DNA from 3 places in the Mesorhizobium sp. WSM4307 genome. Region 1 is predicted to be linked to each of the others. Evidence: predicted binding sites of a transcription regulator. Region 1 holds the regulator's gene; each other region holds the start of a gene.
What was found. The regulator PhoB, encoded in region 1, activates phosphate uptake and scavenging genes when phosphate is short. The targets are predictions, from matches to a motif close to TGTCATNNANCTGTCAT.
Positions count from the first base shown of each region.

Region 1 (3,274 bases):
CCTCGGCCTCACTCCGGAGGCCGCGGCTGTGATGACCGTGGTGCTGTCGCTGAATTTCCTGTCGGTCGCAGTCATCGACTATGCCGGCCAGGTGATATCGGAAGAACAGCGCCGGCTGGACACGCTGACCATGTCGCGCGAGGCGCTGATCGGCGAATGCGTGGCCATCGTAAGGCGGCGCCTCGAGGATCCCGACATTGACGTGCGCAGCGTCGCCCGCATCGCGTTGGCGATCCAGGGCATCACCGATACCGAGGCCCGGGCGATGCTGTGGTCGCCGATCACGCCGCAGACCGACATCGCCTTCGCCGACATACTCGAAGCCGAGTTCGGCATCCCCGCCACCATGGAAAACGACTGCAACATGATGGCGGTGGCGCTGCGCAGGCGCGATCCCGAGCGCTACCGCGACGACTTCATCGCCATCCTGCTTTCGCACGGCATCGGCATGGGGCTGGTGCTGAAGGGCGAGCTGTTCACCGGCACCCATTCCTCGGGCGGCGAGTTCGGCCACATGATCCATCGGCCCGGCGGCGCGCTCTGCCGCTGCGGGCGGCGCGGCTGTGTCGAGGCCTATGCCGGCAATTACGCCATCTGGCGCAATGCCAGGCAGCTCGGCGAGGACACCGAGCCGGTGGCCGATGTCAGCGACGCGCAGATGCGGGCGCTGGCCGCGACGGCACGGGAACGGGACGGGCCCGAGCGCGAAGCCTATCGCAAGGCCGGCGAGGCACTGGGTTACGGCCTCGGCAGCCTGTTCGCGCTGATCGATCCGGCGCCCGTTGCCATGGTCGGCGTCAGCGCCGCCGCCTTCGATCTGATCGAGCCGGCATTGCGCGAGGCGATCGCCCAGACCGCCGGTGGTCAGCACTCGGAATCGATCTCCTTCGACACCGAACCGAACGAACTGCCGCTGATCCGCGAAGGTTGCGCCATGCGCGCGCTGACCTTCGTCGACCAGGAGATTTTCGCGCCGGGCGTGCAGGCAAGAACGGGTGCCGGAAAGAACGTTGCCTGACGGTCAGGGCGAAACTCGATCATTCTGAACGACCGCGTTCGGCCCGTTGCGACATCAATTGGCAATGTGTCTGCCTGTATGATCTGCTGATGTCCCGTTCGTTGGTGATCAACTTCAACATAGATCAGGCCGAGTTTTACGGCCTCGTCCATCGTGTTCGCAACTTCGGCGAGGACGTCTACCGCTTCCTGCGAACCAACGGCTGGGGCGAAATTATTATCGGCGAGGTCGACGCGGCCACTACGCAGCTGATCATTCGAGACATCAAACATTCAAAGCTCCAGCGCGTTGCTGTATGGGTCGAAGAGGAGATGAGGCGGCAACATCTGTTGGGAGAAGTCGAAGTCCGCTGATCACCCTCTTCACGGCATTGGCGACTACCTGCTGATTGGAGTTTCGATCTTGGAGCCTCATCCCGATTTTATCGGGATGAGGCAAGCTCTAGTCTTCCCGGATCGCGTAGCCCGCCCCACGAATGGTACGGATGACATCCGGCATGCGACCATTGTTGACCGCCTTGCGCAACCGGCCGACATGCACGTCCACGGTACGCTCGTCGATGTAGATCGTCTCGCCCCAGACATTGTCGAGCAGCTGGCTGCGCGAGAACACGCGGCCAGGATGGCGCATCATGAATTCGAGCAGGCGGAATTCGGTCGGCCCGAGCCGGATCTCGCTCTTCTTGCGGTAGACCCGGTGCGATTCACGGTCGAGCACGATATCGCCGACCTTGAGCACGCTGGACAGCACTTCCGGCTTGGCGCGGCGCAGCAGCGCCTTGATGCGGGCCATGAATTCCGGCGTCGAGAACGGCTTGACCAGATAGTCGTCGGCGCCGGTGGAAAGCCCGCGTACACGGTCGCTTTCCTCGCCCCGCGCGGTCAGCATGATGATCGGCAGCCGCTCGGTCTCGGGCCGCATCCGCAATCGCCGGCAGAGTTCGATGCCGGATACCGCCGGCACCATCCAGTCGAGCACGAGCAGGTCGGGCACGTTCTCCTGCAGGCGGATTTCGGCTTCGTCGCCGCGTGTCACCACCTCGACCTGGTAACCCTCCGATTCCAGATTGTAGCGGAGGAGCACGCCGAGCGGCTCCTCGTCCTCCACCACCATGATGCGTGGTGCGATCATCGGTTGGTTACCCCTGCGCTCAGGCCGCCGGCGCCGACATCGCCGTCTCGTCCTGTTTTGGACGGTTGGCGGGCAGCTGCGTGCCGGTCAGGACATAGTACGCATTCTCGGCGATATTGGTCACGTGGTCGCCGATGCGTTCGAGATTCTTGGCGCAGAACAACAGATGCGTGCAAGCCGTGATGTTGCGCGGATCTTCCATCATATAGGTCAGCAGTTCGCGGAAGACGGAGGTGTATTTGACGTCGATGCGCTCATCGTCGGCGCGCAGCTTCGCCAGTGCCGCGGCATCGCGCGCCGCATACTCCTCGATGACGCCCTGCACCTGGATCAGCACCAGCTGCGCCATGGCGTCGATGGAATGCGACAGGTCGCGCGGCGTGGCGCTGAGGCCGACAGTACCGACGCGCTTGGCGATGTTCTTGGCAAGGTCGCCAATGCGTTCGAGGTCGCCGGCCATGCGGATCGAGCCGACGACATGGCGCAGATCGTCGGCCATCGGCTGGCGCTTGGCGATCAGCGTGATGGCGCGGTCGTCGAGTTCGCGCTGGCGCGCATCCATGATGGCGTCGTCGGAGACGACGCGCTGGGCGAGCGCATTGTCGGAGTTCAGCAGCGCCTTGGTGGCGCCGCCGACCATCGAGCCGGCGAGATCGCCCATGTCGCTGATCAGCCTGCTGATCTGTCCGAGATCCTCGTCGAAGGCTGCGACTGTGTGTTCGGCCATGATCCTGGTCCTCGTATGCGTGCGATCAGCCGAAGCGGCCGGTTATGTAGTCTTGCGTGCGCTTCTCGCGGGGCGACGTGAAGATCTTCTCGGTGCGGTCGAATTCGACCAGTTCGCCCAGATACATGAAGGCGGTCTGCTTCGAGACGCGCGCCGCCTGCTGCATGTTGTGGGTGACGATGACGATCGTATAGTCGGCCTGCAGCTCGTCGATCAGCTCCTCGATCTTGGCGGTCGACAGCGGGTCGAGCGCCGAGGCAGGCTCGTCGAGCAGGATGACTTCTGGCTTCACCGCCACGGTGCGGGCGATGCACAGCCGCTGCTGCTGGCCGCCCGACAGGCTGAGGCCGCTAGCATTGAGCTTGTCCTTGACCTCGGTCCACAGTGCCGCGCGCTTG
Region 1 is NZ_VFTB01000010.1:105,324-108,597, reverse strand. Features, by position in the region: gene FJV83_RS24300 (ROK family protein) at 1-1,018, shown strand, start outside; gene FJV83_RS24295 (hypothetical protein) at 1,108-1,371, shown strand; gene phoB (phosphate regulon transcriptional regulator PhoB) at 1,460-2,149, opposite strand; gene phoU (phosphate signaling complex protein PhoU) at 2,169-2,876, opposite strand; gene pstB (phosphate ABC transporter ATP-binding protein PstB) at 2,902-3,274, opposite strand, start outside.

Region 2 (3,274 bases), on a different contig from region 1:
GACAGGTTGTTGTGGTCGTTCGGCGCGCCATTGTGCAGGCCGAAGCGGTTGAGCTGCGCATTGTCGTTGATGTCGATGAACGGCGTCAGCCTGGCCGGCATCACCGACGGATCGAGCACGCCCTTGGGCGCGACCGGCTTGTCGGCGGCGTCGAAAGGGCTGCCCGCGATGTCGGTTGCGGCCGAAACGTCGACGACAAAGACCTGGCGCAGAAGCGAGCTGTCGCCCTTGACGCCCTGGCCGTTGCCGCTGTCGCGCGTCAGCATCAGGAAGGACGTGTCCGACAGCGCCACGATCTCGCTTTGCGCGGCGACCTTGGTCTTGCCCTTGGCGTCCTTGAACACCGGCAGCGGAACGACATATTCATGCGCCAGCTTGAGATGGGCGAGGTCGGAAGCGTCATAGACCAGCGCCCTGGTGTTTTGCCGGGTCGAACCTGAATCGCCGCCATCCTCCCGGGTCGCCGACTGCAGCACGGCGATCAGGAACTTGCCGTCCGGCGTCATCGCCGTGCCTTCGAGACCCTGGTTGTTCTGGCGGCCGGTCTCGGGATCCTTCGGATCGGGCTCGGCGGCACCTGGACCCGGATTGTCCGAGGAGAAGTTCGGCGCGCCCTTGCGCATCGGCACCAGGGCCGCCGGCGGCTGGGTCGCCGACAGCAGGCGGCCCTGCGCCGAGAAGCGGTAGATGTTGGGGCCATATTCGTCGGAGATGAACATCGAGCCGTCCGGCAGGCGCACGATCGCCTCGTTGTCGAGGGCGAGCTTGCCATTGGTGGCGGCGGGCAGCATCGGCATGTCGCCTGCGGCGGCACGCACATCCGACAGCGGATCGAGCCCGGTGGCATCGGCGCCCTTGTCGTCGGTGAGAAGCATGGTGTCGGTGAGCGTCGCCTTGACTTCGGTCTGTTCCTGGCCAGCGGCGCCTGCTGCTGCCGGCGTGAACTCGATGCCGATCGTGTTGAGGCGCGGCCGGTAGTCGGTGGTGCCGGCGACATTGTAGCCGCGATCCGGCAGCAGCCAGAGCGAACCCTTGTAGGTGCCCGCATCACGCGTCCAGCTCGATGTGTCGATCGCCATGCCGGAACCCGAGCCGAACGTCTCGCCGAATTTGTCGCGCTGTGCGGCCGGGATGCGGCCGACGCCGACTAGGCCCTTGTTGACCGGGCCGCCGACTGTCGCGGTGCTGTCGGCAAGCGCCGGCGTGAGCGCGGTGAACAAGGCCAGAGCGACGCCGATCCAGGCGGGTCGGTGCAGATGTTTCATGGATGATCCTCTTTGTGACAGATGTGCCGGAGCGGCCGAAGAGCAAAAAAGCTGAAAGAGGCGGTACATCGATGATGCCGCGCGCCCCCCCCGGGAAAGCGGTCTACGGCGCGAACATGATGCTTGCGTGACAGTGCGGCATGCCTGAACGCCGGCGTGTTCACAGGCCGAGAAAAACACGCGCTCTGGCGGAAGAATGGATGATCTCCACGCATCCGTTGGGGTGTGCAAGTGCCGTACTGGACACTTATGTCTAGTGCGCATATGGTGTGCTTCTGACAGACCGGGAGGGAGGCCTTCAAGTCGCACAACCGCGCAGTTGTCATCGGGCCGACGCCGGCGGCTTCGAGCCGGTCTGGCGTGATGGCCGGCGCGTCGGCTTCGTCACTTCGGGCGGCTTTGGCTACACGATCGGCAGGAGCGTCGCGCTGGCGTTGGTCGACGCCGATTTTACCGAGGAGGGGACGGCGCTTTCGGTGCACATTGTCGGCGTCGAACGGCCGGCTCGCGTCGTCGAGCCGGCGCTCTACGATCCCTCGGGCAAGGCGATGCGGCAATGAGGAGGATTTCGATGATCGAGGCACGAGACAGCAGGCGCGAGCGCCGGCGTGGACGCACGGGCGAAGCCGGCAGCGAAAGCAGCCGCCGGCCCAACTACCGGTCGCTGAAGAACCCGTTCTTGCCGCAGCCGATCTTTTCGGATGACCAGGTGGCTTCCATCCACGACACGGCGCTGCGTGTGCTGGAGGAACTCGGCATCAAGGTGCTCTTGCCACAGGCGCGGGAGATTTTCGCCCGCGCCGGTGCGCTTGTGGAGCCGGACACCGACATGGTGCGCATCGGCCGCGACATCGTGGCCGCGGCATTGGCCTCGGCGCCAAAATCAATTCCAGCGCTGGCGGGCGACCGCAGCCGCGATCTTTTGCTCGAACTCGGCTCGATGACGTTCCTCGCCGGCGCTGGCGCGCCGAACGTCACCGATCTCGAACGCGGCCGCCGGCCGGGAACGCTCGGCGCCTTCGAGGAATTGACCAAGCTCATCCAGCATTTCGACGTACTGCACATGCTTTGCCCCTGCATCGAGCCGCAGGATGTCGACAACCGTTTTCGCCACTATGCCATCAACCGCGCGCAGTTGACGCTGTCCGACAAGTTCCCCTTTGTCTTCGCGCGCGGCACGCCGCAGGTCGAGGATGGCTTCGAGATGATCCGGCTGACGCGCGGGCTGTCGGAGGATGAATTCCGCGCTGGCGCCCATTGCTACACCATCATCAACACCAATTCACCGCGCCAGCTCGACATTCCGATGGCGCAAGGCATCATCGACTTCGCCCGCGCCGGGCAGGTCCTGGTCATCACGCCGTTCTGCCTGGCAGGCGCGATGGCGCCGATCACGGTCGCCGGCGCGCTGACGCTGCAGCATGCCGAGGCGCTGGCCGGTCTGGCACTGGCGCAGATCGTGCGTCCCGGCGCACCCGTGCTCTACGGTTCCTTCTCCTCCAATGTCGACATGAAGTCGGGCGCTCCGGCGTTCGGCACGCCCGAGCACGTCAAGGCGACACTGGGGGCCGGCCAATTGGCACGCTTCATCGGTCTTCCCTGGCGTTCGGGCGCCGGCAGTGCCGCCAACATTTCCGATGCGCAGGCCGCCCATGAGTCGCAGTTCGCCCTTTGGGGCTCGGTGCTTGCCGGCGCCACCGTCTGCGTCCACGCCGCGGGCTGGCTGGAGGGCGGCCTGAGCGTCTCCTTCGAGAAGCTGATCACCGACATCGAGGCTGTGCAGTCGATTGCCGAGCTTTGCGCGGCAACGCCTGGCGACGACGATGCGATCGGTTTCGAGGCCATCGCCGAAGTGCAGCCGGGCGGGCATTTCTTCTCGGCCGGCCACACGATGGCGCGCTACCGCACCGCATTCTATGAGCCACTGGTGGCCGACTGGTCGAATTTCGGCAACTGGACGCAAAGCGGATCAAAGACCGCCAGCGAGCGCGCCACCGGTATCTGGAAAC
Region 2 is NZ_VFTB01000004.1:238,578-241,851, forward strand. Features, by position in the region: gene FJV83_RS11175 (esterase-like activity of phytase family protein) at 1-1,265, opposite strand, end outside; gene FJV83_RS11180 (glycine cleavage T C-terminal barrel domain-containing protein) at 1,535-1,825, shown strand; gene FJV83_RS11185 (trimethylamine methyltransferase family protein) at 1,837-3,274, shown strand, end outside.
Region 2: the regulator PhoB is predicted to act here: its motif matches at 1,382-1,398, upstream of FJV83_RS11175 (esterase-like activity of phytase family protein).

Region 3 (3,274 bases), on a different contig from region 1:
ATTGGAAGTGGTCGACATCGCCGCTGTGGCTGCGCTCGCCAATTCGATCGGCGCGCGGCTTGTCGTCGACAATGTCTTTGCCACGCCTCTCCAGCAGAAGCCGTTGCAGCTCGGCGCGCATATCGTCGTCTATTCGGCCACCAAGCACATCGATGGCCAGGGCCGCTGTCTCGGCGGCGTGATCCTGTCGGACAAGAAGTGGATCGACGAGAATTTGCATGACTATTTCCGCCACACCGGCCCCAGCCTGTCGCCCTTCAACGCCTGGACGCTGCTGAAGGGCCTGGAGACGCTGCCGCTGCGTGTGCGCCAGCAGACGGAGAGCGCCGGCAAGATCGCGGATTTCCTCGCCGAGCAGCCGCAGATTGCCCGCGTCATCTATCCCGGCCGCGCCGACCATCCGCAGGCCGAGATCGTCAAGAAGCAGATGTCGGGCGGCTCGACGCTGATCTGCCTCGACGTCAAGGGCGGCAAGCAGGCGGCTTTCGCCCTGCAGAACGCGCTCGACATCGTGCTGATCTCGAACAATCTCGGCGACGCCAAGAGCCTGATCACCCATCCGGCGACGACCACGCACAAGAATTTGAGCGAAGAGGCGCGCGCCGAACTCGGCATCGGGCCAGGAACGCTCAGGCTGTCGGTCGGCCTGGAGGATACCGACGACCTTCTGGAAGACATCGCCCAGGCGCTGAAGGGCGCCAAATAGGGAGCCGTCGAGGCAGCGTCGTCCGCGCCGCGATCAGGCGCGCGACGACGCCTCTTCCAGTTCGGCGGCCTTGGTGCCGATGATCATCGCATTGCCGCGCCAGTCGACGGCGCCGCCGAGCCAGCCGCGCGCCCACATGGTTGGAAGCATCAAGTCCCGCGCAATCATCGCCGCGACCGTGCGCGGCGACAGGTGCCAGCCCTTGGACCAGGCCAGGGCGCATTCCGGTAGATAAAAGGCCGCCAGCACGGCGATGGCCGTCAGCGGCAGGCTGAAGCCGGCGCTTGCCGCCGCAACCAGCGCAAGCGCCAGCGGCACCACCGCGCCCGTCAGGATTTCCGGCGCGAAGAACCGCGGGAAGGTTACGCGGCGCAGGCGCGCCCAGCGGGCCTGGCGTGACCAGATCGCGCCAAGCGTGCGCCTGCCAAGCGGCTGCTCGAAGGGTGCCGCGACGAGATTGACGCATAGGCCAAGCCCATTGACCAGCTTGGTCGCGGCGGCGTCCTCGGCGATTTCGGCGGCCAGCGCGCGGATGCCGCCATTGGCATCCAGCATCGGCTTGTTCCACAGCATGCTCTTGCCCTGGGCAAAGCCAAGGCCGAGCGCCTCGCCGGCATATTGCCAGCGGGCCTGCAGCGTGTTGAGGAAGGCGCATTCGACCTCGGCCCAGAAGCCCTCCGGCCGCGAGCCGATCGGTGTCGAGCAGACAAGGCCGGTATCCGGCTGCCACGCCGCCATCAGATGCTGGATGTAGTCTCTCGGCATCAGCACGTTGGAGTCGGCGAGGACGACCCAGTTGTGCCGCGCGGCTTCCCAACCCTTGACGCAATTGTTGAGCTTGGGATTGGCGCTGACGCGGTCGTCACCGATCAACAGCCGGGCCGGCACTTTTGGAAAGCGGCCAATGGCGGCGCGGATCAACCTGACCACCGGATCGTCGCCATGGGCAACGCAGAAGATCAGCTCGTAGCGCGGCCAGTCGAGCGAGAAGGCGCGCTCCAGCGTCTCCTGCGTGAACGGCTCGACGCCGCGCGAGGGTATGACGATCGATACCGGCGGCGATTTGCCGACCGGCGGTGCGATCGCGGTGCGCCGTCTCAGCTGTGAGGCGGCGAGCAGGATGCTGGCGAGGTTTGAGGCAATGAGAGCGGACGACAGCGAGGCGGTTATGAGGGTGAGTTCCATCGAGATCCGGTCACTCCAGAAAAACCAGCCGGTGTGGCGGCCGTTTTCGACAGTTCGACAGAGCGCCCGAGTCGCCCGGCATTGGTCGGCGCACCCCATCATTGTCATGTGTCACTTAAATGACATTCTTTGCCGGCACCTGCGTTTCAAGACGAGGCGCGACAAGACGCGCTCGTTGATCTGCTCGCCGGGAGCGCCGAAAGGTATCGGATCGTTTTGGAGCCGCTTATGTACCGCGCCGTCACGCGCAACATCGAAGTGCAGGTCAGGCCGTTCTACCTCGAGGACCGCTCCGATCCTTCCGAGAACCGCTATGTCTGGGGTTATCAGATAACGATCGACAACCAGTCGGACGAATTCGTGCAGCTTCTGTCGCGTTATTGGCACATCACCGACGGTGCCGGCAGGGTCGAGGAAGTGCGTGGCCCGGGTGTCGTCGGCGACCAGCCCGAACTCAATCCCGGCGACAGCTATCAATACACGTCCGGCTGCCCGCTCTCGACGCCATCAGGCATCATGGTCGGGCACTACACGATGCGCAACAAGCGCGGCGAGACTTTCGACATCGCCATCCCGGCATTTTCGCTGGATCTGCCGGGGACCAGGCGTACGGTGAATTAGCGTCCTTCTCCCCGTTTTACGAGGAGAAGGACTGGCTTTATTGCGCGGCAAATTCCGCCGGATCGAAGTCGTACTGTGTCGAGCAGAATTCGCAGGCGACGTGGATGCCGCCATCCTCGGTGCTGTCCTTGATCTCCTGCGCGGAGAAGCCCTCGAGGATGCCGCGGATCTTGTCGCGCGAGCATGAGCACTGGTCGGCGACGGGAACGCCGCCGAAAACCCGCACGCCATGCTCGTGGAACAGGCGATAGAGCAGCCGTTCGGTACCGATCGTCGGATCGATCAGCTCAGTCGGCTCGATGGTGCCGAGCAGCGCCAGCAATTCCTGCCAGGAATTGTCGGTGGGATCATGGATCTCCTCGCGCGGATCGCCATCGCCGCCGTGCAGGTCCGGAACGCGCATGCGATCGGACGCCTGCGGCAGGAACTGCGCCAGGATACCGCCGGCGCGCCATTGTTCGCGCGCGCCGCCGACGCCGGGCGTCAACAGCTTGGCCACGGACAGCCTGATATCCGTCGGGATCTGCTCCGACTGGCGGAAATAGGTGCGCGCCGCGTCTTCCAGCGTTTCGCCGTCGAGCTGGACGATACCCTGATAGCGCTGCGTATGGGCGCCCTGGTCGATGGTCAGTGCCAGCACGCCACCGCCGAGCAGTGTCTGCTGGGACGTTTCGCCTGCGGCGACCAGTGCCTCGAGGCGATCGGCATCGAAGCGCGCATAGGCACGCAGCGCCGACGGCGTGGTGAAATCCGCCACCAGCA
Region 3 is NZ_VFTB01000005.1:490,580-493,853, reverse strand. Features, by position in the region: gene FJV83_RS15015 (O-succinylhomoserine sulfhydrylase) at 1-706, shown strand, start outside; gene FJV83_RS15010 (ceramide glucosyltransferase) at 740-1,891, opposite strand; gene apaG (Co2+/Mg2+ efflux protein ApaG) at 2,120-2,512, shown strand; gene FJV83_RS15000 (Hsp33 family molecular chaperone) at 2,550-3,274, opposite strand, start outside.
Region 3: the regulator PhoB is predicted to act here: its motif matches at 2,000-2,016, upstream of FJV83_RS15010 (ceramide glucosyltransferase).